2 regions of the Halomonas sp. KX33721 genome follow, and region 1 is predicted to be linked to the other one. Evidence: predicted binding sites of a transcription regulator. Region 1 holds the regulator's gene; the other holds the start of a gene.
What was found. Region 1 encodes sigma-54, which starts transcription at its own class of promoters, with help from an activator protein. Its sites were predicted from a motif close to TGGCACNNNNNTTGCTNT; they were not measured.
Positions count from the first base shown of each region.

Region 2: a site for sigma-54 is predicted at 1,421-1,438, ahead of urtA (urea ABC transporter substrate-binding protein). Genes of this name have one in related genera too.

Region 1 covers NZ_LVIA01000012.1:24,414-28,572, forward strand. Annotated here, with positions in the region: gene ptsN (PTS IIA-like nitrogen regulatory protein PtsN) at 1-283, opposite strand, end outside; gene raiA (ribosome-associated translation inhibitor RaiA) at 288-596, opposite strand; gene A3220_RS04245 (RNA polymerase factor sigma-54) at 694-2,109, opposite strand; gene lptB (LPS export ABC transporter ATP-binding protein) at 2,215-2,973, opposite strand; gene lptA (lipopolysaccharide transport periplasmic protein LptA) at 2,985-3,488, opposite strand; gene lptC (LPS export ABC transporter periplasmic protein LptC) at 3,497-4,069, opposite strand; gene A3220_RS04265 (HAD hydrolase family protein) at 4,069-4,159, opposite strand, start outside.
Region 2 covers NZ_LVIA01000042.1:20,327-24,485, reverse strand. Annotated here, with positions in the region: gene urtA (urea ABC transporter substrate-binding protein) at 1-1,276, opposite strand, end outside; gene A3220_RS14745 (tripartite tricarboxylate transporter permease) at 1,658-3,157, opposite strand; gene A3220_RS14740 (tripartite tricarboxylate transporter TctB family protein) at 3,207-3,689, opposite strand; gene A3220_RS14735 (tripartite tricarboxylate transporter substrate binding protein) at 3,797-4,159, opposite strand, start outside.

The DNA of each region.
Region 1 (4,159 bases):
CGCCATCAATGGCGTCGAAGTCTACTGGCTCAGCAAGCTTTAAAAAGCCAGCAATGGGTGCGCTACAGTGAGGACTGCGAGCGTGGGGGATGGCAACCCCGTTGCCTATCCCCGTACTGCCTAGTCGCTCGCGGCCAATGAGTCGGCTAAACACCTCTTGGCTATCTAGGCTGGGTGTATTTTGGGCGATAAAGGTGCTGAAAAACTCCAGCACCCGTTTTTTGCTGCCCCCGGGAACGTCATAAAGCACGCGCTCCGGGGGGAGGATGGTTTCCAACGTCATTGAGTTAACGCACACCAGCGCCCTGGGCGCGAGCTTGTGCTTTTTCCTTATGTTTAACGAGTTGACGATCGATTTTGTCTGCTAGCGCATCAATAGCGGCATACATGTCGTTATCAAGCGCTTCGGCGTGAAGGTCTGCACCGGCAGCGTGCAGTGTGCAGGCTGCTTGCTGGCGCTCCTTCTCAACAGATAAGGTCACTTGCACCGTGGTAATGTTGTCGTAGTGGCGTTCAACGCGCTGCAGCTTTTCGTTAACGTAGTCGCGCAAGGCGTCAGTCAGTTCAACGTGATGACCAGTGATGTTTACTTGCATTGACGTGCTCCTTATCCATCGGACTGTACTTCGATTGTAACCCTTTTTACGCTATTGCAAAGCCCTTGCGTTGAGTTTGTTCATACGTACCGCTTAACTAGCGTAAACGGCGGCGCTCACTTGACGAGGGAATGCCCATTGACTCCCGATATTTTGCGACAGTACGCCGTGCAACGCTAATGCTCTCCTCTTCAAGCAGAGTCACCAAGCGGCTATCGGAGAGCGGTTTTCCTGAGGGCTCATCCTGAATCAGCTTTTTGATGCGGGCGCGAATGGCTGTGCTGGAGTGGCTGTCGCCGCCGTCTTGGCCGCTTACCTGGCTTGAGAAGAAGTACTTAAGCTCGAAAACGCCCCGCGGCGTGTGAATAAATTTCTGCGTGGTCACACGAGATATGGTGGATTCGTGCATCTCTACCGCTTCAGCAATATCCGCTAAAATCAGCGGTTTCATTGCTTCTTCGCCATGCTCCAGAAAGCCAATTTGGCGTGCAATAATTTCACGCCCAACTCGTAGCAGCGTGTCATTGCGACTCGATAAGCTTTTGATCAGCCAGCGGGCTTCTTGGAGGTGCTCTTTGAGGAACTGGTTGTCTTGGCTTTTGTCTGCGCGTTTGATCAAGCTGGCGTAGTCGGGCTGTATACGCAAGCGTGGTAGTGCTTCTGGATTGAGCTCTAAATGCCAACCTTCATTGTCGTGCCGAACGACTAGGTCGGGGGTGATGTAGCTGTCGTCGGTAACGCCATAGGTGCTCCCAGGGCGTGGGTCAAGGCTGCGAATTAAACGGATGACATCGTCAAGCTGCTCGTCATCAAGGCTTAAACGGCGCTTGAGAAGCCGCATATCGTCTTTGCCTAATGCTTCCAAAAACTGGCGAACCAGCCGTTTGGCGGGCATTAGCAGAGGGGTGTCCTCAGGTAGTGAGGCGAGTTGCAGCATCAGGCATTCACGCAGGTCTCGGGCAAAGACGCCGGTGGGCTCAAATTGCTGCAAGCGCAGCAGGGTATTTTCCACTTCCCGCTGGCTTAAGCTGTCATGGCCTTGGGCTTTTAATCCTTCCCGAATGTCATTAAGCGGCTGGGTGAGATAGCCGTTGGCATCCAGCGCATCAATCAGGCTTTCCGCGATGGCGTATTCTCGCGGGCTAAAGTCTGTCATGGCCAGTTGCCATAGCAGGTGGCCATGTAGGCTTTGTCCAGCGGCTTGGCGTTCGAAGTCGGGGCCTTCACTGTTGCCACCCAGGCTGCCTATGTCTTGATAGGTATCTGACCAGTCACTGTCGACGGAGAGTTCGTTGGGGATGCTCTCGGACCACTCAGCCTCTTGAGGCTCACTGACAGCCTGCTCGCCAAACTCATCTTCTTGCTCAAGCATGGGATTGGCATCTAGCGCTTGCTGAATTTCTTGACGAAGGTCCAGCGTCGATAGCTGAAGCAGGGCGATAGCCTGCTGCAGCTGAGGTGTCATGGTCAGCTGTGTGCCGATACGCAATTGGAGAGAAGCTTTCATGACCATCTGAGAACCACTCGTTAATCAGAAAGCTCCACCCTAGAGTGAGTTATGGCTTGGTGCAAGTGCAATAAGCATGCCACTAAAAGAAATGCTTCTGCAGGTCACTGTTTAAAGGCGGAAATCAGCGCCTAAATAGACATCTCGAACCTTCTGGTTGTTGAGGATTTCCTGGGCGTTTCCACTGGCAATGATGTGACCGTCGCCAACAATGTAGGCAATATCACAAATATCCAGCGTTTCACGAACGTTATGGTCGGTGATCAATACACCAATGTGGCGTTTCTTTAACGCTCGAATGATAGCTTTAATTTCCCCAACGGAAATCGGGTCAACCCCGGCAAAAGGTTCATCCAGCAGGATAAAGGCCGGTTCGGTGGCCAAAGAGCGGGCGATTTCAACACGGCGGCGTTCGCCCCCAGAAAGACTCATGCCTAAGTTGTCGCGTATATGAGTGATGTGAAAATCTTCAAGTAGTAACTCAAGTTGTGCTTCCCGGGCGCTTCGATCAAGCTCTTTGCGTGTCTCTAAAATGGCCATAATGTTGTCAGCCACGGAGAGCTTGCGGAAGATGGAAGCTTCCTGGGGTAGATAACCAATCCCTGCCATGGCGCGTTCATGCATAGGAGCATGAGTGAGGTCAAGGTCGTCAATGCCTACTTTGCCCGCATCCAATTTGACCAACCCCACAATCATATAAAACGAGGTGGTTTTACCTGCACCATTAGGGCCAAGTAGCCCAACCACGCTACCTTGAGTGATTTCCAGATTAATATCTTTAACCACACGGCGGCGCTTATAGCTCTTCGCTAAATGATGGGCGTAGAGCGTTTTTACTGGTGTGGGGGCTGGGGATGTTGATGCTGCCACGTGGCCACTTCCTATTGTTCGGGCTGAAGGGTCATACGAATACGCTGATTTTCACTGCCGCTAACGTCAGAGCGTGCTTGTACTACTTCTTGATCGATAAAGTACTCTAAACGTCCACCTTGGAAGTGATCTCCTTGCTGGGTCAGCTCAGCTTGGTCAATCAGCTCAACCCGGCGTTCGGAAACGTGATAAATAATCCGACGCGCCCAGCCTTCTATAGGGGTTTCTTGGTCTTCAATTTGGTTACGCAAGTAAGCACGCTCGCCCGTAGCGATGGCGCGAGACAACTCGCCAGCATTGTTACGCTGAATTTCGACACGCTCGCCGCGTAGCTGCATATTGCCTTGGCGAATGTCAACGTTACCGGTGTACACGGCTGTCCCTGCTCGTTGGTCAAGATCTAACCGGTCGGCCTCCACATGAATAGGCGCTTGGTTTTGTGCCGCTACAGGCAGTGCAATTGTGACAAGCGGCACGGCTAGGGCAAGAAGTACAGTGCGGATTAGAGCATTCATCGCGACTCCTAAGGGGAACGGGTGGCCGGCGGATGAACGCCGCGCACGTTGTTGGTTAAACGGACTTGGCTGTCATCCAGCCATACATCCATTCGGGAGGCTTCCATACGCTGAGGGGGCTGCTGCAACACTACGTGGGTGTCGCTCCAGGCATGCCGGGTGGTCCCGTCGTAGTTTAATAGTTCGCTATCAAGCTGCCACCCCTCTTCAGGCGCTAGTAGTCGCGCGGAGCCTGCCAATGTTAATGCTTGGGTTTCAGTATTGAGGGTGCCAGTGTTCGCCGTGGCGAGCCACTCACGTTGTTCGCTATCAAACAGCGTGGCACGGGGTGACAACACGTCAGTCATTGCCGTTTGCGGAGTATGCACCAGCCGTGGGGTTACCAGAGATTGCTGAATAGTGCCTGTTTCGCCAAATAGGGTAATTTCGGCATTCTCTAATACGTGCCCAGGTTCCTGGGCACGAGCTTCAGAGTCAATCTCAGTCTCCTGGGGGCCGCGAGGGTCTAGCCAAACCAGCACGCCGCCTAGGGCGATGACCATTGCCGTGATCCAGACCCGTTTTCTTACCCTAAAGCGCATTATGGCTGTCCGTGCAGATACGTATCGAGTACGGCATCCCAGTGCCCTTGGGACGTTAGGAGCGTATCGCAAATTTCACGCACAGCCCCG
Region 2 (4,159 bases), on a different contig from region 1:
CGCACTCCATGGGCTTGCGCCAATCAGAGATCAGGTCACGGGAGCCCGGCAGGTAATCCGACCACGCATCACCGGCCACGGTAGAGGGCGTTTGCCAGACGATATCGAACTGACCATTATCCTGAACTTCACCGATCAACACCGGCTTGGTGATGTGGTGGTTGGGCATCATGGCGGCATAGCCACCGGAAAGGTTAGGCACGGTCACGCCGATAATCGCGTCTTTCACCGTATCCACGTCGATGGTACCCGCTTTACGCACCGCTTCGGCCCACATGTTGAAGCCGATGTAGTGCGCTTCCATGGGGTCGTTGGTCACCGCCATCTCGTCACCGGTGTGCTCGATCCAAGCGTCGATGAAGTCGTAGTTGGCGTCGGTGTCCACGCTCATGAAGTAGTTCCAGGCGGCCAGGTGGCCCACTAGCGGCGCGGTGTCGATACCGGAAAGCTCCTGCTCACCCACCGAGAAGGCAATCACCGGAATGTCGGCGGCATCGATGCCTTGGTTAGCCAGCTCGCGGTAGAACGGCACGTTGGCATCGCCGTTAATGGTGGAGACCACCGCCGTGGGCTTGCCCTCTTCGCCAAAGCGGCGGATTTCGGAGACGATGTTCTGCCAGTCCGAGTGACCAAACGGCGTGTAGTTGACCATGATGTCTTCTTCGGCCACACCGTGCTCATCTTTCAGGAACGCTTCCAAGATGCGGTTGGTGGTGCGCGGGTAGACGTAGTCGGTGCCGATCAGCGCGAAGCGTTCGATACCGACTTCGTTGATCAAATACTCAACGGCAGGAATGGCCTGCTGGTTGGGGGCGGCACCGGTGTAGAAGACGTTTTCAGACGACTCTTCGCCTTCGTACTGCACCGGGTAGAAAAGCAGGCCATTCAGCTCTTCCACCACCGGCAGCACCGCTTTACGGGAGACGGAGGTCCAGTTGCCGAAGATCACATCCACTTCTTCCTGGGCCAGCAGCTCGCGGGCGCGCTCGGCAAACAGCGGCCAGTTAGACGCGGGGTCAACCACCACGGCTTCTAGCTGACGGCCAAGCAGGCCACCGGCTTCGTTCTGCTGCTCGATGAGCATTTCCACGGTGTCTTTCAGGGTCGATTCACTGATGGCCATGGTGCCGGAGAGCGAGTGCAGAATACCGACTTTGATGGGGTCGTCGTCTTGGGCAACCGCTTGCACGCTGGCGCCCATCACAGCGGCGGTGACCAGGGCAGTGGCGAAACGGCTAAGGGTACGTGGGTGTGTCTTGCGCTGCAGTGTGGTCACTTGAACCTCCTTGCGCCCCTTATGGTTAGGGCTCGTGTTTGGGGTACCGCGACCAAGCGTTGTCGTTATTGAGGCGACGGGGCACTTGGTGCGTCCACTCGTGGGTCGCGAGCCATGGCTCGTTATTCACACGTCGCTATTCATTCTGCAAGGGGTGCGCCAGATTAAAGCAAAGACTATTAATAAAAATAGAATCAAATACTTAGCAGTTTTCAAAAAACACTGTTTTATGCCGCGTGCACAAATATGACGCAATTAGTAAGCCGTCATGCACGCTTGTTATGCACCAATAGGATGCCTTGCACCACAAGAGGGTATTGTCACCGCCAATAAAAAAGCGCCCTAGGAGACCTAGAGCGCCAAGGAGTAAAGCGTTGGCGTTTACTTAGCCGCCGCAGCCGCCTTGCTACGCCGCTTTTTCAGCAGCGGCAGGCCCAGGGAGAGCACCGCGATGACCAGTAGCGCCAGCGAGATCGGCTTATCGATAAAGGTGGTCCAGTCGCCACCAGAGATCTGCAGCGCCCGGCGCATGGACTCTTCCATAATGTTACCCAGGATCAGCGCAAGGATCAGCGGCGCAGTGGGGAAGCCAAACAGGCGCATGCCCAAGCCCAACAGGCCAAAGCCCAACAGCAGCAGCAGGTCGAAGACGCTAAAGCTCATGCCGTAAACGCCGATCATGCAGAAGATCAGAATCATCGACAGCAGCAGCGGGCGCGGCAGGTCGAGGATTTTAGCGATCAGCGGGATCAGCGGCAGGTTCAGTACCAGCAGGAAGATGTTGCCGATGTACATACTGGCAATCACGCCCCAGAACACATCCGGACGTTGCTCCAGCATCATCGGGCCAGGGGTGACGCCCATTACCAGCAGCGCGCCCAGCAGTACCGCCGTAGTGCCGGAACCCGGTACACCCAGGGTTAACAGCGGCACGAAAGAGCCGGTACAGGCGGCGTTGTTCGCCGCTTCCGGAGCGGCCACGCCCTTAATGTTGCCCTGGCCAAAGGTGTCGCCATCTTTCGCCAGGCGCTTCTCCATGCTATAGCCCAGGAAAGAGCCAATGGTGGCGCCCGCCCCCGGCAATACGCCGGTAAAGAAGCCCAGTACGGAGCTGCGGCTGATGGGGCCAGCAATTTTCTTCACTTCACTACCGCTCAGCTTGAGCGAGCCGATGGCATTGCGCGGAGCTTCCTTGCCACCGCCCCCACGCAGCAGCATGTAGAACACTTCCGCCAGGGCGAAGATACCCAGCGCCACTACCAGAAAGTCGATACCGTCGAGCAGTTGAATCGAGTTGAAGGTAAAGCGCTCGGTACCGGTTTGCGTGTCGATCCCCACAATCGAGATCATCACACCCACTACCGCCGCAATCAGGCCTTTTACCAAGGATTTATCCGACAGTGACACCACCGCCGTTAAGCCCAGCACCATCAGTGCAAAGTACTCAGCAGGGCCAAAGCTCACCGCCACTTTGGAGAGCAGCGGTGCCACCAGCATCAAAAAGATCACCGATACCGTACCGCCGATAAAGGAGGCATACGCCGCAATGGCCAGTGCCTTACCCGCCATGCCCTGCTTGGCCATCGGGTAGCCGTCAAAGGAGGTTGCCACCGTGCCCGCCACGCCGGGGGCGTTGAGCAGAATGGATGAGGTCGAGCCGCCGAAAATAGCGCCGTAATAGACCCCTGCCATCAGAATCAAACCGGAGGAGGGCTCCATGGCAAAGGTAATCGGAATCATCAGCGCCAGCGCGCTGATCGGCCCCAGGCCTGGCAGCATACCGATAATGGTACCGGCAAACACACCGGCGAAAACGTAAGCGATATTGATTGGCTCAAGCGCGATGCCAAAGCCATACATCAGATTGTTTAAGGCATCCATGGGAGTGTCTCGCGTTAAAACCCGCTAAGCGTGCGTCAGCACGCCCTGCTTAGAACGGCAGTACGCCGGTGGGTAGGTAAACATCCATTACCCGTGTCATGGTCAGGTAAAGGGCCAGCACCACACCCAGCGATGCCGCCAGGTTGACGCCGTGGCGGCGATAGCCGTAGTAGGCGGTTAAACCAACGCTTAAGAGCGTGGAAGCCAAGACAAAGCCCAGCGGCACCAGCAAAAACGCATAGGCGGCGATGGCTAACGAGGTCACAATGACACGCGCCCAGGGGGTGAACAGCAGCGGGCCGTTGGTGGCCTCATGGTCGATCTCATCGGCCCCGGCAATAGCGCTCGGCTTTTCAAAAAACAGCAGCGCCGCCAGCAGCAGCAGAGACACGCCCAATACTTTGGGGAACAGGTCGGAATCCACCGGACGCGGTAAGGGGAACGTCGGGATTTGCCAAGCCATGGCTAAATAAGCAGCCGCCACCAGCGCCAGTACAAGCGCTAGCCACTGGTTAGTATTCAATCGGGTCATTGGGATTTCTCCGAAGGAGCCAACGCGGATGCGCTGGCCCTCGCGGTAACAGACAGAAGATCCCAGCGGCGTGGCGCCACCGGGGAATCTCTAACGGGCGCTGGCGCTTACTGGCGCAGCAGGCCCAGATCGGTCAGCACGCTGCTGAACTGCGCTTGCTGCTCATCCAGGAAGGCACCAAACGTTTCGCTATCCTGGTAGGCATCGATCCAGCCCAGCTGGTCGCTGGCTTCGCGCCATGCGTCGGTTTCGAGCATTTCAGCGAATAGCGTTTCGTAGTACTCCACCGCTTCTTCCGGCATTTCCGGCGCGCCCATCACGCCACGCCAGATATCGAAGGTGTAGTCGTAGCCCTGCTCTTGGTAGGTGGGCACTTCGGCCAAACCGCCGCCCAGACGCTCTTCAGAAGAGACGCCCAGCGCGCGCAGCTGGCTACCTTCGCCAAGCTGGCCCACGGCTTCACCAGCACC